DNA from 3 places in the Weizmannia sp. WK01 genome. Region 1 is predicted to be linked to each of the others. Evidence: riboswitches for the same ligand, from Rfam matches in the RefSeq annotation. Region 1 holds a riboswitch; each other region holds the start of a gene.

Evidence for each region. A riboswitch is a leader RNA that binds a small molecule or an ion and turns the genes downstream of it on or off. The one in region 1 is predicted to bind S-adenosylmethionine.
Region 2: linked by a shared signal. The riboswitch ahead of OF158_RS04535 (O-acetylhomoserine aminocarboxypropyltransferase/cysteine synthase family protein) and the one ahead of OF158_RS17080 (methionine ABC transporter ATP-binding protein) in region 1 are both predicted to bind S-adenosylmethionine.
Region 3: linked by a shared signal. The riboswitch ahead of OF158_RS02005 (phosphoadenylyl-sulfate reductase) and the one ahead of OF158_RS17080 (methionine ABC transporter ATP-binding protein) in region 1 are both predicted to bind S-adenosylmethionine.

What each region holds. Positions count from the first base shown of each region.
Region 1 is NZ_CP109616.1:3,590,829-3,598,196, reverse strand. It holds gene OF158_RS17100 (MATE family efflux transporter) at 1-727, opposite strand, end outside; gene OF158_RS17095 (ParM/StbA family protein) at 1,144-2,322, shown strand; gene OF158_RS17090 (hypothetical protein) at 2,334-2,906, shown strand; gene OF158_RS17085 (ABC transporter ATP-binding protein) at 2,968-3,747, shown strand; SAM riboswitch class I at 3,829-3,937, shown strand; gene OF158_RS17080 (methionine ABC transporter ATP-binding protein) at 4,010-5,050, shown strand; gene OF158_RS17075 (methionine ABC transporter permease) at 5,040-5,702, shown strand; gene OF158_RS17070 (MetQ/NlpA family ABC transporter substrate-binding protein) at 5,764-6,606, shown strand; gene OF158_RS17065 (sensor histidine kinase) at 6,842-7,368, shown strand, end outside.
Region 2 is NZ_CP109616.1:1,005,981-1,013,348, forward strand. It holds gene cls (cardiolipin synthase) at 1-1,133, shown strand, start outside; SAM riboswitch class I at 1,233-1,340, shown strand; gene OF158_RS04535 (O-acetylhomoserine aminocarboxypropyltransferase/cysteine synthase family protein) at 1,444-2,742, shown strand; gene OF158_RS04540 (homoserine dehydrogenase) at 2,997-3,980, shown strand; gene OF158_RS04545 (S41 family peptidase) at 4,375-5,811, shown strand; gene OF158_RS04550 (hypothetical protein) at 6,061-6,309, shown strand; gene OF158_RS04555 (IS256 family transposase) at 7,024-7,368, opposite strand, start outside.
Region 3 is NZ_CP109616.1:392,435-399,802, forward strand. It holds gene OF158_RS01995 (glycosyl hydrolase family 28-related protein) at 1-1,055, opposite strand, end outside; gene OF158_RS02000 (TIGR04104 family putative zinc finger protein) at 1,225-1,530, shown strand; SAM riboswitch class I at 1,856-1,960, shown strand; gene OF158_RS02005 (phosphoadenylyl-sulfate reductase) at 2,052-2,777, shown strand; gene cobA (uroporphyrinogen-III C-methyltransferase) at 3,178-3,936, shown strand; gene OF158_RS02015 (sirohydrochlorin chelatase) at 3,943-4,683, shown strand; gene OF158_RS02020 (NAD(P)-binding protein) at 4,943-5,596, shown strand; gene OF158_RS02025 (YbaK/EbsC family protein) at 5,729-6,259, shown strand.

The DNA.
Region 1 (7,368 bases):
TGCCGATTTCAAGCAATGCACGGATATCTTCTTTCTTTATGGTGATGATATCGCGAATGCCCATTTTCATTGCAAGCCTGCGGTAGACAAGGAAAAGAAGCGCCGATACCGCAAAAACGCGTGCAACAACAATGGCCCACGATACCCCGATGACGCCGGTAACCGGGAGCCCGAAAATCCCCGTAATGGCCAAAATGTTCCCAAAGATGCTAATTAAATCCATTAAAACGGTGACAAGCATCGATTCTTTTGTAAAACCGTGGCTCCTCAGTACTGCGCTTAAAGCGAGGGAGATGGACTCGAGAAAAAGGGAAGCCCCGCAAATTTTGACAAATGTCAGCGCGTATTGATAAACCTTGCCGTGAATGTCGAAAAACCCGAGAAGCAGTTGCCCGAACAGAAAAACAAAAAGCCCGACGGCAAGGCCGAACCAACAATTGAGACCGAAAGCGGAATGGGCGACCTGGCGCGCCTCTTTCATTTTCCCTGCGCCAAGATTTTGCCCGATCAGGATAATCGCGCCGACGGATGTGACATTAAAAATGAGTATAAACATATTCAACAGCTGGTTGGCCACGCCCACCCCGGCAGCCGCATCATCGGCGTAGTGGCCGAGCATAAGGGTTGCGATGATCCCGATTCCCATATGCAAAGAAAGCTCAATAAAGAGCGGCCAAGAAATTTGAAACAGGGTCTGGTCTTTGTAATATTGCTGTTGTGCTGTCAACACTTTTCCCCCTTTATCTGATACCCCAGCCTTTTAAACCGGTTATATTGCCGGGTCTGGCGGATGTTCATTCTTCAATACTATGAAACATTGTAGTCTTTATTGTCGTGCTGTCAATTGGAATCTTAAAAAAACCCGTGAATTTTTTATGGATGAGGGATATTGGCTGTGTTTGCGTATTTGTTTACATGTTTTCAAAGCTGTTTGCATGTTTACACAAACGCAAACATTTGTAAACAAAAACGCAAACATGTTTGCAAACCTGTAAGCATGGCTTTATAACAACACTTTTCAAAAGTTTACAAGCCGCAAACAAGTTTACATTTTCGTTAAAAAAGTTCAGAGTATTGATTATTTTTATAGACTCAGATATTCTTAGAGTAAGCCAAAGAAAGCGATACAGGGAGGAAAAGTGAATGGGGAAGACCCGGATTGCCGCAGTCGATGTAGGCAACGATTCTTTAAAAGGCATTTTTGGAAAAATGGAGTATGAACTCAATATCCCGAACGTCATTGCACGGGATATTGAAGACCGGCCGGTAATTGGCATTGAGGAACTGGACAGCAAAGATCCGCTTGAAGGCATCCATGTAAAAGTCCACTCCCCTGCTTTAAAGGAAAATAACGTGATTTACCGTGTCGGGGATCTCGCAACCAAAAGCGATAATGCAACCGAACTTGACCCGGGAAGCAGCAAGTCGGAAGAGGATCAGACCCTCGTCCTGCTTTTTACAAGCCTTGCGCTTGACGCAGTAAGGGAGGAAAACGCCAAAGTTTTTACCCGCAACCAGAATGTCATTGATGCCAATTACACGCTTGGGACAGGCCTGCCGCTCCGCGAAGTAAAAGAGGGAAAAGATGCGGGCTACCGCTCGCAGCTGCTTGGATCCGTCCACCAGGTGGAATTTCTTGTCACACCGAAATATCAGGGGTTGAAAGTCAATCTGAAATTTGACGAAATCAAAGTGTATCCGGAAGGCTTTGCCGCTTTTATCAATCTTGTCATGGATAACGATTTAAACATTATTAACCGCGAATTGATTGACAAACGCATTTTAATCCAGGATATCGGCGGCCTCTCAACGGATATCGCCGTGATCAAAAACAGGACAGTCGATGATGACCGGGCGCAGGGATTTAATCTCGGCGTATCAGAAGCGCTTGAACAGATCCGTGAAGAAATCCGCGTCAAATACGGGGTCGAATTGGACAGCCGCCGTGATGTGATCGATATTATCACGAAAAAGCATGACCGCAACCATATTATGGTAAAAGGCAGCCGGACAAGCGTGCACGACATTACAGACCGGATTCTGTTTGACCTTGCAAAGAAACAATACCGCCTGCTCCGGAACGTGTGGCAGAAAAACTCACAAACAGAGATTTGCTATTTTGTCGGCGGCGGTTCTGTTGTCCTGAAAGATTACTTAAAAACGCTGAACAACAGCCTTGACGGCTACAATATTGATTTCTTTGAAGATGAAAAAGAGAGCATCTGGATGATGGCCAATGCTTACTACAAATTAATTTCGGATTATGTGAGGAAAAACAATAAACCGGAAGACAAAGGAAAGAAACCGGTCGAATCCAAATAAGGTGAAAAAATATGGAAAAACAAAGCGGGATGAAGCGGGGCCAGACGATTGCGTTCCGGATCCCCCAGGATACGCCCGATCATATTTTAAAAGAACTGTCAAAGTTAAAAGAAAAAGAGAAACGGAACTTCTCCGCCAAAATAGCCGGATATGTGATACAAGGTGTTAACCAGTCGCTCGTAAAGGACAAAGAAACCATTACAATCCCGCTGCCGCGCAAACTGACAAAAGTGCAACATGACTGGCTGAAGCATGAACATTCGGAAGCGATGCTCGGCAGCATTGTTTACGAACTGATTCAGGATCCACTCCGGGCGACTTCGCTCTTTGCGGCCCTTTCGAAACAACCTGTATCTATGGATGAGACGCTTTTTTTACAGGAAGACGAATTGCCGCAAACCAGCGAAGAAGCGGACGGGAAACCGGTTCGATCCGGTGGTGAGCCGCCTGGATCGGATGATCTTGATGCATTCGACTGGAGAACTGCCGCCGCCGAACCGGCACCGCCCGAAACGGGAGCGCCGGAAAAAGAAGAAGATGCGGAAGACCTGCTCGGGGATTTTCTCGCCAGCATGAATAAATGAAGTGCGCAGGGTGAACCCCTGTGTGTCTAAAACTTGTACGAAATGTAAGGGGATGGCACAGATGGAAAATATAATCGAAGTTGCCGGTGTGAGCCTGATGCGCGACGGCAAAAAACTGCTCTCGGACATTCACTGGACGGTCAAAAAAGGGGAGCATTGGGCTGTCCTCGGCTTAAACGGTTCCGGCAAAACCACTTTGCTCAATATGATCAACGGGTATATTTGGCCGACAAAGGGGAGCATCAAGGTGCTCGGGAAAGCGTTCGGAAAAACAAGCCTGCCGGAACTGCGGAAATCAATCGGCTGGGTCAGCTCCTCCATCCAGGAAAGGATACCGCGCACCCAACTTGCACGCGATGTGGTCATCAGCGGCAAATATGCATCCATCGGGCTGTATGAAGCGGTGGATGCACAAGACGAAGAGAAAGCCCTGCGCTTGATGGAACAATTACATTGTGCTTCCCTTTTTAGCCGTGCTTATGAACATTGTTCGCAAGGAGAGCGGCAGAAGCTTTTAATTGCGCGCGCGTTAATGGCGGAACCGCGCATCTTAATTTTGGACGAGCCTTGCAACGGGCTGGATTTGTTTGCCCGGGAAATTTTGCTAGAAAGTGTGGAAGAGCTGGCGAAAGATAAGAACGGACCGACGCTTGTATATGTCACGCACCATCCGGAAGAAATTTCTCCCGCTTTCCAAAAAACATTGCTGATCAGAAACGGGGAAGTTTTCCGGCAGGGCCGGACTTCCGAGATGATTGAAAAACAAGTGCTTTCCCGCTTTTTTGAGCATGAAATTCACGTGGAGTGGCGCGGAAACCGGGCATTGTTTCAAGTTGTCTGACGATTGAAAAACAAAAAAATATAAAATAATGAATTGACAAATCCCGAGCCGTCCACTAATATTTAAATATAACAAATGAATAACTTATCCAGAGAGACTGAGGGACAGGCCCGATGACGTCCAGCAACCTTCAAATCTTTTTTTGAAAGGTGCTAATTCCTGCAGAATGGTTCATTCTGAGAGATAAGTCACTTGACCGGCAAACCTCTTTCGAATGAAAGAAGTTTTTTTTTTGCCAAAAGGAACAGAAGGAGTTTTCAACATGCTGGTATTAGAAGATATTCATAAGGTATACGGAAAAGGGAAGGACAAAAAGGTTGAAGCGTTAAAAGGCATCAACCTGCGTGTTGAAAAAGGGGAAATCTTCGGGGTGGTTGGTTACAGTGGTGCCGGGAAAAGCACACTGATTCGGTGCGTCAATCTGCTCGAGCGGCCGACTTCCGGGAAAGTGCTCGTTAACGGGGTCGACCTTGTGCGCCTGCCGCCTGCCAAGCTACGTCAAGAGCGAAAAAAAATCGGCATGATTTTCCAGCAGTTCAATCTGCTTCAGTCAAAGACGATTTTTCAAAATGTGGCCATGCCGCTTGTGCTGGAACATCGCCCGAAGGAAGAAATAAAGGCAAAAGTGGCAGAATTATTGTCTTTTGTCGGGCTGGAAGAGAGAATGCATCACTACCCTGACCAGTTGTCAGGCGGCCAGAAACAAAGGGTCGGTATTGCAAGAGCCCTTGCGACAGATCCGGACATCTTGCTTTGTGACGAGGCAACGTCTGCCCTTGACCCGAATACGACCGAAGCCGTGTTGGACCTTTTGCGGAAAGTCCGGGACGAGCTGGGCATTACGATCCTGATGATTACCCACGAAATGAATGTCATTCGTGATATTTGTGATAAAGTGGCGGTGCTGGACGGCGGAAAAATTGTGGAGCAGGGCCCTGTAATCGACCTTTTCACAGAACCGAAAACGCAAATTGCGAGAAGCTTTGTGAAAACTGTGCTGAATGATTCGATTCCGCCATCGGTGCAAAAACTGATCGATGAAAGCAGCAAAGACAACCCGCACGGCATTTACCGGATTCTGTTTAAGGGAGCTTCCACCAATATGCCGCTGTTATCCAATACAGCAAAACAATTTTCAATCGACCTGAATGTGCTTCATGGCATGATCACCGAACTTCAGGGAATCCCTTTTGGCAACCTGCTTGTCGAATTGAAAGGCGACCCGGAAGAAATGAAGCGGGCCATTCAGTACATCAACGATCACGAAGCGATCATTCGGGAGGTGGAGAAAAATGGCATTTGATTGGTCATGGTTTTGGCCGCAATTTTTCACGGCAATGGGCCAGACGCTGTATATGGTGGCTGTATCATTACTCATTTCCATCATCATCGGCATCCCGGTTGGCGTCATTCTCGTTATTACCCGGGAAAACGGCATATGGGAAAACAAATGGATTTTTAATATTTTAAATGTGATTATCAATATTTTTCGGTCGATCCCGTTTATTATTCTCGTTGTCGCGATCATTCCGTTTACGCGCTGGGTTGTCGGGACAGCGATCGGAACAACCGCAGCGATTGTGCCGCTTGTGTTGTACACTGCTTTTTACATCGGGAGGCTCATTGAAAGTTCACTGCTTGAAGTCGACAAAGGGACAATCGAACTTGCGCAGTCAATGGGGGCGACGAACTGGCAGATTATTTGGCGGTTTTTGCTTCCGGAAGCAAAGGCATCCATGGTGCTCAATTTAACGATTGCCACCATCGGGCTGATTGGGGCTTCCGCGATGGCGGGCGCGGTCGGTGCCGGCGGGATCGGGGATTTGGCGATCACGTACGGGTACAACCAGTTTCAGACAGGCGTCATGATCGTTACCGTTATCACGCTGGTCATTTTCACCCAGCTTGTCCAGACATTGGGCAACTTTCTCTCCAAAAAAATCCGGAGAAAATAATATTGGGAAAAAGGGTTACACCTTTTTTATAAAAAATTCAATTCAGGGGGACTTAGCAGCGATGAAAAAATTTGCGATTCTATTATTGGGACTGATCCTGGTTTTGGCAGGATGCGGGGCCAAAAACAATTCGAGCAGTACAAGCACAAAAACAATCAAAGTCGGGACAACCACTTCTGAAGTGCCGACATGGAATTTAATCCAGAAACTCGCGAAAAAGAAAAATATTAATATTAAGATTGTCCGCTTTGACGACTATGTTCAGCCGAACCTCGCATTAAGCGACGGGGAAATTGATATTAACGCGTTCCAGACGGTTGTTTATTTCGATGATTTTATCAAACAACGCAATCTGAAGCTTTCGGCGATCGGCACAACGAATATTTGGCCGATGGGGATCTACTCGAAAAGATATAAAAAGGTCAGCGAAGTGAAAGATGGCGACCAAGTTGTGATTCCGAAAGACCCGACAAACCTCGGCAGGGCTTTGCTTTTGCTGCAAAAAGCCGGATTGATTACGACGAAAAAAGGTTTCACAGGCAAAGGCGGGCTTGAAAATGTCGCTTCAAACCCGAAACATTTGAAAATTACTGCCGTGGATGCCGCCCAAACACCGCGCGGCCTGGATGATTCGGCACTCGCTGTGATCAATTGCGATATGGCCATTAATGCCGGCTTAAACCCGACGAATGACTCCATCTTCCGTGAAGATGCGGGCAACAAAGCGTATATCAATATTATTGCAGCCCGGACAAAAGACAAGAATGACAAAACGTTGAAAGAAATCGTAAACATTTATCATTCAAAAGAAGTCTCTGACTTTATCAAAAAGCATTATAAAGGTGCAGCCGTCCCGGTCAATAAACCGGTATCGTATTTAAAAGATTATAAGCAAACACAATGATGGCAAATAGTTTCATAGCAGCCCCCTAAAAAACAGCGGGCATAGAGACAGGCGGTTTATCCGCCCCATAGCAGAAAAAAACGGCGGGATACAGTTCGAACGGTATCCCGCCGTTTTTCTATTGGCTGGGCTTTTTGAAACACTGCTTTTTTGCTTTCCTAAAACCGGTGAAGTCTTTTATAATAAAAGAAAGGGTTTTCAATACGGACGGGTGGAAAACAAAGGGGGATCCTTTATGGCAACACTTTTGCCGGTAATGCTTGAGCGGGCCGGGATTCTTGTCATTGCTGCTTTTTTACTCTCGCGGCTGAAGACATTCCGGCAAATTATCCATCAGGAATACGGACGGAAAGAAAAAGTGGTGCTGATTATTGTTTTTGGAATTTTTGGTATCATTAGTAACTATACCGGCATCGTTATTGAGCATGGGAAAGTCTCGCATGCTTTCGGGCAGGGGCATTTATCGGTTGAAAGTGCGATTGCCAATACCCGAATCATGGGCGTCGGGATTGCAGGCCTTTTGGGCGGGCCGGTTGTCGGCATCGGCGCAGGCCTGCTTGCCAGCATCCACCGCCTCTCTCTCGGCGGCTATACGGATATTGCCTGCAGCCTGTCGACGATGATTGCCGGCATTATCATGGGCTTTATTGGCAGACGCTTTAACGTGCGCGGGAAGTATGCTGCGCTTGAAGCGGTCGCTGCTGGGGTTTTAATGGAAATGCTACAGATGGGCATCATCCTGGCAGTAGCAAAACCTTTTGA
Region 2 (7,368 bases), 1.1 Mb from region 1:
TGCTGCTGATGAATGACGGGGCAATCCTTTCCCAGGACAATCACGTCGATATATTTACAGACGGCAGGAAAAAATTCGAGGCTTTATTTGAAGACATCCGGAATGCAAAAGACAGTATTCATCTTGTATATTATATTTTCCGGAATGACCGCCTCGGCCATGAATTGATTGAACTGCTGTCGCAAAAAGCAAGAGAAGGCGTAAAGGTGCGGCTGCTTTATGATGATATGGGGTCGCGGATGCTGTTCCGCCGCAAATTTTTCCGGCCGCTTGTTGTTGCTGGTGGGGAAGTGGCGTCCTTTTTTCCTGCCCGGATCCCGCTCGTCAATTTGCGCGTCAATTTCAGGAATCACCGGAAATTGGCGATTATTGATGGGCAGATCGGATATATCGGCGGTTTTAATGTCGGGGATGAGTATCTTGGCCTGAATAAGAAATTCGGTTACTGGCGGGATACGCATCTACGGATTGTAGGGAGTGCTGTTTATGCCATGCAGACCCGCTTTATTTTGGACTGGAATCAGGCGTCACCGCATGATGTAAGAGATGAAGAACGTTATTTCCCGGTCATCCCATCGCAGGGTGAAACCGATATCCAAATCGTCTCAAGCGGCCCCGATTCTGAATGGGAGCAGATTAAAAACAGCTATATTAAAATGATCAATTCCGCCAAAAAATATATTTATTTGCAAACACCGTATTTTATTCCGGATGACAGCCTCCTGAATGCGCTGACGCTTGCCGCCTTATCCGGAGTGGATGTTCGGATTATGATTCCAAATAAACCGGATCATATGTTTGTCTATTGGGCGACGCTTTCCAACATCGGCCAGCTGTTAAAAACGGGCGTCAAAGTGTACATTTATCAAAAAGGGTTCATCCATGCGAAAATGATTGTCGTAGACGGGAAAATTGCTTCCGTTGGGACGGCCAATATCGATGTGCGCAGTTTCCGTCTCAATTTTGAAGTGAACGCCGTGCTGTACGACCGTGAGCTTTCCGGCACACTTGCCGGCGTTTTCCGGGACGATATGGCCGAATCAACCGAATTAACGCTCCATGATTACCAGAACCGGCCGCTTTATGTGCGGTTTAAAGAGTCCATTTCCCGGCTATTGTCGCCAATATTGTAGAAGAAAAAGAAAATTTTTTCAAAAAAAGGTTGACGGTTTGCCATTGTTCTTCTATAATCTTAAACAATAAGTCATTCAAAATTGAATTATGAAAAGAAACTCTTATCGAGAGCGGCGGAGGGACTAGGCCCTGCGAAGCCCGGCAACCTTCAGGCATTTGCCTGAAAAGGTGCTAATTCCTACAGACATGCGTCTGAAAGATAAGGGAGGAACTTACATACATTGTAACCCTCTTCCCTTACGAAGAGGGTTTTTTCATTTCCTCTTCCATCTTTCACGAAAAAATTTTAAAAAATCAGGAGGCTTTAAAATGACACAACCATCATTCCAACCGGAAACTTTATTGTTGCACGGCGGCCAGGAACCGGACCCGGCGACAGGATCGCGCGCCGTACCGGTATACCGGACGACTTCTTACGTTTTTCCGGATACAGAACATGCGGAGGGCGTCTTCAATTTATCAAAAGAAGGTTTCATTTATTCCCGTCTCGGCAATCCGACTGTGGATGTTTTTGAAAAACGTGTTGCTGCACTGGAAGGCGGAACAGCGGCTGTCGGTTTATCATCCGGCGCATCGGCCATTGCCTTTTCCATTTTGAACATCGTGCGTGCGGGTGATGACATCGTATCCGCCAGCAATCTTTACGGCGGCACCTATAATTTGTTTGCTGTGACATTGCCGAAATACGGCATTAACGTCAAGTTTGTGGACGGGTCCGACCCTGAAGCGTTCCGCCAGGCGATCACCCCGAAAACAAAAGCATTGTACGCGGAAATTATCGGCAACCCAAGCCTGCAGGTGCTCGACGTGGAAAAAGTGGCGGAAGTGGCCCATGAAAACGGTATTCCTTTGATTGTCGACAACACGTTTGCTTCTCCGTATGGCGCGAATCCGATCAAATGGGGCGCGGACGTGGTTGTCCATTCGGCGACAAAATGGATCGGCGGGCACGGAACGGCGATCGGCGGTGTTGCCGTTGACGGCGGGTGTTTTGACTGGAACACAGACAAATTCCCGGACTTTAGCGAACCGGATCCGAGCTATCACGGCTTGCGCTACGGCGTCGACACGGCACAGGCTGCGTTCGCCACAAAACTTCGCGTTCAGCTTTTGCGCGACTTCGGGCCTGCTTTAAGCCCGGACAACGCCTTTTTATTCCTGCAAGGGCTTGAAACGCTGCATCTGCGTGTGGAAAGGCATAACGAAAATGCATTGAAAGTCGCGGAATTTCTGAAAAACCATCCAGATGTTGCTTGGGTCAATTACCCGGGCCTTGAAGACCATCCGTCCCATGAGCTGGCGCAAAAATATTTGAACGGCGGTTACGGCTCCATTGTCAACTTTGGTGTGAAAGGCGGCCGGGAAACAGGAAGACGCGTGATCGACAATATTAAGCTGTGGTCGCATGTAGCGAATGTCGGCGACGCGAAATCGCTGATCATCCACCCGGCAACGACTACGCATTCGCAGCTGAGCGATGAAGAACTGGAAAAATCAGGGGTCACAGGCGATTTGATCCGCCTGTCCGTCGGGCTTGAAGCCGTCGAAGATTTGACAGCCGACCTCGATCAGGCCATTACAAAAGCAACAGCCGTTACAGCCCGGTAAAAGCGGGGAGCGGGTCCGGCAGATTCGTGCGAAGGCCGCCATGCGAATGCCAACAGGCGATCCGGAAAACTTATACGATGTTCTGGGCTGATCCCATTGAACAATGTTGCGGCCCGGACGGTCTGCATACCTGATCCAGATCGGGAGCTTCTGGATACCGGCTGCACCGAATACTGTCGGACCGCTTGACCGTTTTAAATGAACAAAACGCTTCAGAGGCGAAAGAGCGCTAGATGTAGGGAGGAGTTTGGATAATGAGAGTGATTAAAGCAGCGCTGCTCGGCTTTGGGACGGTCGGCCAGGGCGTGTACGAAGCGGTCCGGACCCACCGGGAGCAGCTGAAAGAAAAGCTGCATGCCGAGGTAGAGATTGCAGCGGTTCTGATCAAAAACCCCCGAAAAAAGCGGAACATTGACAGTTCTGTACTCGTTACGACGGACTTCCGGGAAGTTCTCGCCATTCCCGGCCTTGAAGTCGTGTTTGAAGCGATTATCGGGGAAGAACCAGGCTTTTCTTACTGTTTACAAGCGATTGAAAAAGGCTGCCACGTCATTACTGCCAATAAAGTCATGTTTGCACGATATGGGAATGTGTTGCTTGAAAAAGCGAAAGAAAAAGGCGTGTTTGTCGGTTACGAAGCGACAACTGCAGGCGGCATCCCTGTGATTCGGACGATTTCCCAGCAGCTTCAGGTTAATGATATCCAGCGTGTACAGGCGATTTTAAACGGCACATCCAATTTTGTTTTATCGGCCATGCGCGAAAAACATCTTCCGTTTGAAGAAGCGTTGGAAATTGCCAGGCAGCACGGCTATGCAGAAGCTGACCCGGGCAATGATGTAAAAGGGCAGGACGCCTTTTGCAAGCTGATGATCCTGAGTCGGCTCGTATTCGGAACCCAGCCGGACTGGGAGAAAGTAGAAGTTGAAGGCATAGGCGGCCTCTCGCTTGCGGATATTGAAAGAGCGGATCGGCAGGGACTCCGTTATAAGCATATTGCGGACATATACCGTGATGGCGGTACGCTGAAAGCATCCGTTAAGCCTGTCCTTGTCCCTCCCGAACACGCCCTTTATGCGGTGGAAGGCGTCAACAATGCCATCACGATTTACGGCAGCCTGATCGGAAAAATTACCCTTACAGGTCCGGGTGCCGGAAAATTTCCGACGGCAAGCGCCATGATTGAAGACTTTGCGGCGGGTTACCGGCCCGTTCCGCAATTGGATGCCGTTTCGTGAACCAAGGAAACGTATCCATATTTTTTGCGATGCTAAGATGTCATTTTAGCGCGGGGGGAGAACCCCTCAACCTCTTTACGGCTTCTTCCGTTTTTGCTTTGCCGGCTTAGCGGAAGAGGCTTCTTTTTTACATGTTGTGATGGTGGCTCCGTCCCGTTCGTGCTGTTTTGTGAACAGCATGGTCATGGCCGGATCGCGTATCCCCTAAAGAAACCAGAGCCCGTTTTGCATTACGCATTTTTTAGCTTCACGGCAGCCTGTTTGCATCCTCGGCGGGACTTTCGCCGTCTTTTTCCGCTACCCGGCATATGCCCCCCGGCTTGTACATATATTGAATTATCGAGATGAAGAACCCCGCTTTTGGCGGCGCTTCTTGTACAAGGAGGGCATCACCATGAAACGAAAATGGCTGGCGCTTGCGATTTCGGGATCGCTGCTTGCCGGTGCAGGCGGCGGCTATACGGCAGGCCAATGGTTTTCACAAAAGGACAAGGCAGCCCCCACCCGCCAGGAAACAACCGGTGGGACAAGCAATATGCCGGACCTCACAAAAATTGCCCAGGCATACCAATTAATCAAAAGTTCCTATGTCCGGAAAGTTGACGAAAAAACACTCGTGGAAGGCGCAATCAAAGGCATGGTCAGTACATTGGACGATCCGTATTCCGTCTACATGGACAAAGAGACAGCCGCGCAATTCAATGACACGCTGGATTCCTCTTTTCAAGGCATCGGCGCCGAAATTACCAAAAAAAACGGAAAAATACTGATTGTTTCTCCTTATAGAAACTCCCCGGCGGAAAAAGCGGGACTGCGCCCGGAAGACGTGATTACAACAATTAACGGAAAAAGTACGGCAGGCATGGACTTATACGAAGTGACAACACGAATCAGAGGAAAAAAAGGCTCCAATGTGAAGCTGGGTATTTCAAGGGCCGGATCCGGCAAACAGATGACAGTGACGGTCAAACGTGATGAAATCCCGCTTGACACGGTCTACTCGAAAATGAAAAAGGCAAACGGGAAAAAAATCGGTTATATCGGCATTACCCAGTTTTCAAAAGATACGGCAACAGATTTTGCACAGCAGCTCGAAAAACTTGAAAACCGCGGCATGGAAGGGCTTGTTATTGATGTACGGGGAAATCCGGGCGGCCTTCTTTCCAGTGTTGAAGCGATTCTCAAGCAGTTTGTTACAAGAAACAAGCCGTATTTGCAAATTGAGGAACGGAGCGGGCACCGTGTCCAGTATGTGTCCAAACTGAAGAAAAAGAAGGCTTACCCGGTTGCGGTTCTCGTCGATAAAGGCAGCGCGAGCGCTTCTGAAATAATGGCGGCAGCACTTCATGAAACGGAAAATTATCCGTTAATTGGCGTCCGGACATTCGGCAAAGGGACGGTGCAGGAAGCGGTGCCGATGGAAGATGAGAGCATCATCAAACTCACCATGTTTAAATGGCTTACGCCCGATGGCCATTGGATCCATCATAAAGGCATTGCCCCGACGATTGAAGTGAAACAGCCGGACTATTTTGATGCCCAGGCTTTGCAAATTGCACACATTTTGAAAAAGGATATGAACAACACCCAAATCAAAACCGCCCAGCAAATGCTAAAGAGTCTTGGTTTTTCACCGGGAAGGGAAGACGGTTATTTCGATATCCAGACGGAAAATGCCGTCAAGGCGTTCCAGTTTGACAAAGGCCTTCCGGTAACCGGCAGCATCAATCAAAAAACGGCCGATGAAATGGAAAAATCGCTGTACAAAATGGCGCACGCGGAAAAAAACGATTTGCAGCTGCAAGTCGCATTAAAGGTTGTCAGCAAGTAACACCGTTTTAGCGGACCGGGTTGCAAGCCAACGTGCAGCAACTTGCTTTTTTTGCCCTTAACTCTCATGTCTCTGTCTTACTGCCACTTTTTGCGACTCCCAGCGCAATTGTAAAAAAACGGAAAAATAAACGTGGATGCCGGTTTGGACAGAAAATCTATGAGTCTGGAAAAAATCCTTATGGTCATTGTCTTATGACGGTAATATAATAAAGAAAAGATAACTATGCCTTTGAAAAAGGGGTTAATGATGTATTGGAAATTAAGAATTCCTTTATTGTTACTTGTTTTTGGTGTTACAGCTGGTTTTTGTCAAAAGTATCCCACGCTCTTTTTGGCGAATGTAAGTAACTTTGTAGCAAGTGCAGTATATATTGGATTGGTAGCAGTCATAATTCTTATTTTAGAAAGAACAGGAATAAACGAAAAAAAGGTCCACTTCCTTTTTGCAATTCTCTTAATTTGTGTAGGATACTTATTTGACAGTTGGATGGCATAAGGGCTTGCTGAACGAATCCGCTTCTGCGTTTGTCCCCACTTTGTCAGTAAGCTCTAGAAGAACTTCGAAAATGCGATTCTGTCTTTTCTATACATTGAATCAGTTTTCAAGTGCAAGCTTTTCTTTGGATTTTTATAATCCCCTTGTATTTAAATTTTTGCCAAAGCTGTCAGCATCCTTGCCAAATCTAGGAATTTTGCTTATTCAGCAAGCCCTATGTTAAGGAAGCGCGGGAAAAAGAAGGCCTTCCTTAACATAGAGTCCGTCTATGTTAAGGAAGCGTGGAAAAAAGGCGGCCTTTCTTAACATAGAACCTGTCTACGTTAAGGAAGCGCGGAAATAAGAAGACCTTTCTTCACATAGAGTGCGTCTACGTTAAGGAAGTGTGGAAAAATGACGGCCTTTCTTCACATAGAGCTCGTCTACGTTAAGAAAGCATAGAAAATTGATGGCCTTCCTTCACATAGGGCGCGTCTACGTTAAGGAAGTGCGGAAAAAAGGCGGCCTTTCTTAACATAGACTGTGTCTATGAGTCAAGTCCAGGTTATTGTGTAAATTTATGGGCAAATGTTTTCAACCACCCTTTCATTTTTTCGGCTTAACTTCCATGGATTTTTTTCTTCATCTCCGGGAAGGGATGTCAAATGCCTTTCAATTTGACATCCCTTCCCGGAGATGAAATCATCCATGATGGAAGTTAAGCTGAAAATGCTGCTAACTATTCTTTCCCATAAGTGACTTCCTCTTCGAGTATTCTGTATCTTGATACTGCATTAAAACGGCACCAACCAAACGAAAAGCAGATTGGGTATTAGGAAAAATGCGAATGACCCTTTCCCTTCTACGAACCTCTTGGTTAAGCCGCTCGAGGGAATTAGTACTCCGTATGTGCATACGAATATTCTCAGGAAAGTTCATGTATTGGATAGTATCTTCAAAACCTTCATCTAAAATGGCCAGGGCTTTTTCAAATCTTGCTTCTGTACCAAATTTGTTTATTAATTCATCTTTAAACTTGCGTATGTCCTCAATCGTAACGGCCTCAAACACGCGCTTAAT
Region 3 (7,368 bases), 500 kb from region 1:
GAAAGATGGCCATACAAATGCACATGAGAAGCAGCCGATGCATTGTGGTGGGCTTTGATTTCAACACCTCCGAAACAGCCGCTTGATGCATTATTGCAAAGCCATACATGGCGCGAGCCGTCATCAATCTCAATGCCATTGGAGTTGGAAAACCCTTTTTTGTGGGCCCTTCCACTTGGGTTGTAACAGAAAGAATTTGAAATAAAACAATAGTCGCTATGGTGGGTGGTAATCCCGTCATCACCGAATCCGCTTGCCGTGAGCCCGTCCAGCCAGATATAGCGGCTCCTTCCTGGGGCGAGAAAGCCGTCTCCCAAATAATGATAACGGGCAGAGGATACATCAAAACCGTGCAGTCCGGCCCCCACCGCCTCCACATTTTTCACCCAGCCGAACGTGACGTGCGCAAAAGTCAGGCAGCTTGAACGGTTATTTCCTGCCGCCGTTCTTTCCTCTTGCCCGAGCCTTTCGACATTCCAATCGAGCGTGAGCCCCTCCACCGATATATGGTGATTGCCACGATGAAAATGGGCATTTTGGATGAGACGCGTTTTTTTCGGTGCATGCGGATGGAGTTTGATGATGGTTACGCCTTTTCCGCTGCCGCAAAGGCATGTCCATGAAGGCAGCTTAAGCCCCTTTACTAGAAAAACACCATTCGGTACGATCACTTTCACCCGGCCGTTTCCCAATGCTTTTTGGAAAGCCGCTGTGCAGTCGGTTTTTCCATCGCCGACCGCACCGTAATCTGCCACATTGACTGTACGGGATGCCACAGCCAGCAGACGGCTGTACGCTTGATCCAATATCGTTTTCCATTCCGGGTACACAAGGCCGTTCTGATCTGCAAGCGTTTTATACGGTTCAACCGGATATCGCCGGTTCAGCAGCAACCGTGAAAGGGAAAACGGTTTGTGAAATTCCGGCTGACAGTACTGTTGAAAAAGTGCTTCATTCTCCCGGATCAGGGTACCCGGCTGGACTGTCCTGCGTGAAAGTTGGCGCAGCAGTATGCCGTTTGTCCAGGGGTCATGATGCTTGTCCAAATGAATCATTTTTCCACCTCGCTTTGCCTTCATTCAGTCTGTGTCAATTGATATATGTAGTTTACCCCCGCAGGTTGGAAAACGCACTGAAAAAGAAGACTTTTCCAAACCATAGTTGTTAATATAAAAAATAAATTGAATTTTATGTTAGAATCAATGAAAAGGAAGGTGAAATTTAATGAGCCTGCCAAAATGTTTGAATTGTAACCATCAATTTAAGTGGATTTATATTTTTAAGAGACTATGGAAGTTTGACCAAACCATGGAATGTCCAAATTGTACAGCCAAGTTATATCCAAGTATGAAGTTTCGAAATAAAGTTGGTTATCTTTCTCTACTTTGCCTTTTCGTATCATTTGGACTGATGATATTGGGCATTCCAAAAGTTGCATTCATAACACTAATCGTCATTATTTGGGTTTGTTTGATTCTTACGATGCCTTATGTTTATTCGTTTGATAATAAGGAAAGACCTCTATGGTAAAAGGTAGCTGTTGCTCCTTTTTAAAAAGATGCTGCAGAAATCCGGGTGAGATGAAGCACAGATTTGAGCCTGGTACGACTGAGGACATCCGCAAGTTTAAAGATGAATGACCAATCTGGTACAGAAGCAAAATTTTGAAGAAAAGCCCAAGGAAGCTAGCCAAAAAATGAAGGGTCAGTTGGAAACCTTTTCCATCAAATGAGGATCAAAAACCGACATATAAACATTTTTCTTGAAAATGGGCCTGATTTTCTTTATCAGAATTTTTCGTTGACGAATAGCATAAGAAGGTATACAATAAACTTCAAGCTTATATATTGTTATTTTCTTATCAAGAGAGGTGGAGGGAAGGGCCCTGTGAAGCCTCGGCAGCAGGTCCGGAAATGGGCACTGTGCCAATTCCTGCAGGTGGTGGCCTGAAAGATAAGAAGATTTCCCGGGAATGGATATCTTCTTACTTCAGGGTAAGAAGATTTTTGTCGTTTAATCCTTAGTAATCGAATGCGAAAGAAGGGAATAGAGTGGAGCAAACGCGGCTCACATATGAACAGTTTACGTCGGATCCGTTCGCAGCGTTCGTGCCGGAAGATGAAACGAAGGGCGCATTGGAAATTTTGCAGTGGGCATATGGCACGTACGGCAAATCAGTGGTATATGCGTGCAGTTTCGGCGCAGAAGGAATGGTGCTGATTGATCTCATTTCGAAAGTCAGAGAAGATGCGGATATCGTATTTTTGGATACCGACCTGCACTTTCCGCAGACTTACGAATTGATTGAAAAAGTGAAAAAGAAATATCCGGCTTTAAATATACAAATGAAAAAACCGTCGCTTACGCTTGATGAACAGGCGGCGCAATACGGATCTGCCCTTTGGAAAAGGGATCCGGACCAATGCTGCTATATCCGGAAAATCAAGCCGCTTGAAGAAACGCTGCAGGGAGCGGCGGCCTGGATATCCGGCTTACGGCGGGAGCAATCGCCGACAAGGGCAAAAACGAATTTTGTCAATAAAGATGAAAGGTTCCATTCGATTAAAATTTGCCCGCTGATTCATTGGACATGGGATGATGTTTGGAACTATATCCGGTCTAACAATCTTCCATATAACGAATTGCACGACCAGGGATATCCGAGCATCGGCTGCTTCCCGTGCACACGTGCTGTCGGAAACAGCGACTCAAGAGCAGGAAGATGGGCGGGCTTTAATAAAACCGAATGCGGGCTGCATACGGTTCAGAAAAAATAAGGCTGCTATATAAAATGACATAGGTAATAAGAGTAAGCATCAGTCTGCATGACAAGATTTCGTTCATTTTACAAAATTCCTAGATTTGGTAAGAATGCGGCAAAAATTTATATACAAATCGGTTTTATGAAAAAACCAGGGAAAAAATTGCACTTGGAAGCTGATTCAGCGTATAGAGAAGATAAAATCGCATTTTCGAAGATGGATTCTTTTATATTTTGAGATGGAGCTTGCTGATAAATTGGGTACAAACGCAGAATTGGACCCGTTCAGCAAGCTCTAGCGGCAAAAGCAGCCAGCTTTTTCAGGTGCCCGCTTGTAGCCAATCCAGACTAGGATTGTTCAAGTGCTCGCATCAACCAAAACAACGAGTCCGATTAAGTTTAAAGCAGGTGAAGAAATGAGAAAAGTATATTTAGTCGGGGCAGGACCCGGCGATCCGGAGCTGATTACAGTGAAAGGATTGCGCCTGATCCGGGAAGCGGATGTCATTTTATATGACCGGCTGGTGAATCCGGACCTGTTAAAAGAGGCAAGGCCGGATGCAGAACTTGTCTACTGCGGGAAAAAACCGGATGCCCATACGATGACGCAGGATATGATCAACCACCTGCTTGTGAAATTTGCTAACCAAGGAAAAACGGTTGTCCGTTTAAAGGGCGGTGATCCGTTTATATTCGGTAGAGGCGGGGAGGAAGCGGAAGTCCTGGTGCAAAAACATATTCCGTTTGAAATCGTGCCGGGAATTACAGCCGGTTCCGCTGTGCCCGCCTATGCCGGCATTCCGCTCACCCACCGCGGGCTCAGTACATCCGTTGCTTTTATCGCGGGCGTCACGAAAAAAGGCGAAGATCTTGATGCGTATTGGTCCAAATATGCGGGAATTGATACACTTTGCATTTATATGGGCGTGAAAAATCTGCCACTCATCTGTGCGCAACTGATAAAGCACGGCAAATCACCGGACATGCCGGCTGCACTAATCCGCTGGGGCACGACTGAAAAACAGGAAACCGCGGTCAGCACGCTTGGAAATTTAAGTGAAAAGGCGGCTGGGCTGCGCAACCCATCGCTTTTGATCATCGGAGAAGTGGTAAAACTGCGCGAAGAGTTAAAATGGTTTGAACAGCTTTCTGCTGCTCCGGCCTGTACCGGGTGAACGGGTATGAAACAAGGCGTTTTATATGTCAGCCATGGCAGCCGTGTGCCTGAAACCGCCCGGGAAGCAACAGCGACGATCCGGCAAGCAATGGCGCAGGTGGATGCGGATCTCCAGGAAATTTGCTATCTGGAAATTGCGGAACCGGATATTGCGGCAGGGATTGATGCGCTTGTCCGGGGCGGCGCAGGGCGCATTGCTGTTGTGCCGGTATTGCTGCTGAGTGCCGGGCATTATTATGAGGATATCCCGCGCGCGATCCGGGAAGCGAAACAGCGTTATCCGCATATTGTGTTTACGTACGGCCGCCCGCTCGGTGTCGGGGACCGGATCATCGAAATTTTGGCAGAAAATATTTTGGAAACCGGCATGCCTCCGGGTGCCTGGATTCTGCTTGTTGGACGCGGCAGCCGCAACCCGGAAACACTGTGCGATTTTGCAAAAATTGCTGCCGGGTTGCGTGCGCAATTGGGGACAGAACAGATCAAAACGGCTTATTTGGCAGTGCTTGAGCCTCGTTTTGATGATGCGCTGAAGGAGCTGACCGCAACCGGGCACCCGGTAGTTGTGGCCCCTTATCTTTGGTTTACCGGCGTGCTCGTCCGGTCGCTGGAAAAGAAAGTGGGCATGCTGCAGCGGGAAGGATATGATATCCGGCTGGCACGGTATCTCGGCTGCCATCCGGATATGGCGGACGCATTGGCCGTTCGGGCAAAAGAAGCGTTGGGCGCAGAGGATTTTATTTGAGATCACGGGATTTTTACCCAGTCAAGCCTGCGGTGTTTTCTATTGTGCACCCCGGACTTTTTGGGGCGATGCAGTTTAAAAGGTGCCGGGGTGCAGCGTTCATTGCGCGTACCGGCACTTTTTTGGGTCCGATGCAGTTTGAAAAATGCCCGCGGCTCGGCGTTTTCCATTGCGCGTGCCGGCACTTACCCGATTCCGGCTTTCCAGGAAACGCTGGAATGGGAGCATGCCAAGCAGGGAGAACGGCGGGCTTTTTGCAATGGATAAACTGGAAAGGAGATCAGGAATGGTTTGGGTACCGGTTATGGTCGATTTAGACGGGAAGCAGGCTGTTGTTATCGGCGGTGGAAAAGTTGCGGCACGCAGATTCCGGCTTTTGCAGGAAGCGGGGGCATACGTTACCGTCGTGAGCCCGCACCTGAACGATGAATTGCAGGCTATGGCTCAACAACGCGCATTCATTTGGAAACAGAAAACATTCGAACCAGAAGACATCCGGCAGGCCGATGTGGTTATTGCAGCGACAAATGATCCGGAGACAAACAGCCGGATTGTTGCCCATGCCCCGGCCAAAGCCCTCGTGAACGATGCCGGCCATGCGGGAAATGGCAACCTTGCTTTTCCGGCGTTTTTCCAAAAGGGCAGGCTTTCCATCAGTGTTTCTACAGCCGGGGCAAGCCCGAAACTGGCTTCCAAAATTGCAAATGAATTATCCGAACATTATGATACGAACTACGCCCAATATGTGGATTTTTTATATGAGTGCCGCCAGCTTCTGAAGCGGCCGCAGTTTTCTCCATCGGAAAGAAGCGAATGGCTGGAGAAGCTGCTTGGAGAAGCATACCGCAAGCCTGAAAAGCAGCAGGAAACCTTATCTTTCTTTCACAGCCGCATACAAGGGACTGCCCGTTGAAAAACGAATGAAGCTGCAGCTTTGGGAAGTCAGCCGGTGTGCCCGGCGAAAAACTTGGCAAGCCTGTTTGCAACCCGGAATGGCTTCCGTTACAATGGGGTTAAAAATTTTCACAAAAAGGAGTGTCGCCATATGTCATTGGAAGATGTCAAAGCCTATTTTAAGCAGTGGGATCGGGAAGAAGATGTTCTCGTCCTGTCGTCATCAAGCGCGACGGTTGAACTTGCAGCTGAGGCGCTGAACACGGAACCGGAACGGATTGCAAAAACGCTTGCGTTCAGGGGTACCGGTGAGGAAGAAGCCCTTCTTGTTGTCACCGCGGGAGATGCGAAAATCGACAATAAAAAATTCCGGCAAACATTCGGCGGGAAAGCGCGGATGCTGTCACCGGAAGAAACGCTTGAGCATACCGGCCATGCTGTCGGCGGCGTCTGCCCGTTCGGTTTGAAAAAAGATTTGCCGGTCTATATGGACGTCTCACTCAAACGGTTCACGACCGTATTTCCGGCATGCGGGAGCGGCAACTCGGCAATTGAATTGACCTGCGAAGAATTGTATACATACGGGAAGGCCGAAAAATGGGTGGACGTCTGCAAGGGCTGGAAAACGGTGGAAGATTACCAGCAAGTAGCTGGGACTGGTGTCTTATCGGATCCGCAATAATCTACGTGTCGCTTCAGACTTGCCTTTGAGATGGAAAGAGGCCCCGGGTACGCGCCGGAAAATGCTTGATATATAATTAGGGCTTCCTGAATAAGCAAAATTCCTAGATTTGGCAAGGATGCTGACAGCTTTGGCATAAATTTAATGCGAGGCCTTCGTTTTTGCTTGCTTTCTTAATGTAGACGCGCCTTATGTGAAGGAAGGCCATCTTTTTTTCGTGCTTTCTTAACGTAGACGGGCTCTATGTTAAGAAAGGCCGTCAATTTTTCGTACTTCCTTAACGTAGACGCCCTCTATGTGAAGAAAGACCTTCAATTTTCCGTGCTTCCTTAACATAGACGGGCTCTATGTGAAGAAAGGTCATCTTTTTTTCGTGCTTCCTTAACGTAGACGGGCTCTATGTTAAGAAAGGCCGTCAATTTTTCATGCTTTCTTAACGTAGACGCGCCCTAAGTGAAGGAAGGTCTTCGATTTTTCGTGCTTTCTTAACGTAGACGGGCTCTATGTCAAGGAAGGTCTTCGGTTTTCCGTGCTTTCTTAACGTAGACACCCTCTATGTGAAGAAAGACCTTCAATTTTCCTTGCTTTCTTAACATAGACGGGCTCTATGTTAAGAAAGGCCGTCAATTTTTCATGCTTTCTTAACGTAGACGCGCCCTATGTGAAGGAAGGCCGTCAATTTTTCATGCTTTCTTAACGTAGACGCCCTCTATGTGAAGAAAGACCTTCATTTTTCCGCGCTTCCTTAACATAGACGGGCCCTATGTGAAGGAAGGTCATCTTTTTTTCATGCTATCTTAACGTAGACGCGCCCTATGTAAAGGAAGGTCTTCGTTTTTGCTTGCTTTCTTAACGTAGACGGGCTCTATGTGAAGAAAGGCCGTCAATTTTTCGTACTTCCTTAACGTAGACGCCCTCTATGTGAAGAAAGACCTTCAATTTTCCGTGCTTCCTTCACATAGACGGACTCTATGTGAAGAAAGGTCATCTTTTTTTCGTGCTATCTTAACGTAGACGCGCCCTATGTAAAGGAAGGTCTTCGTTTTTTCGTGCTTTCTTAACGTAGACGGGCTCTATGTTAAGGAAGGCCATCTTTTTTTCGTGCTTTC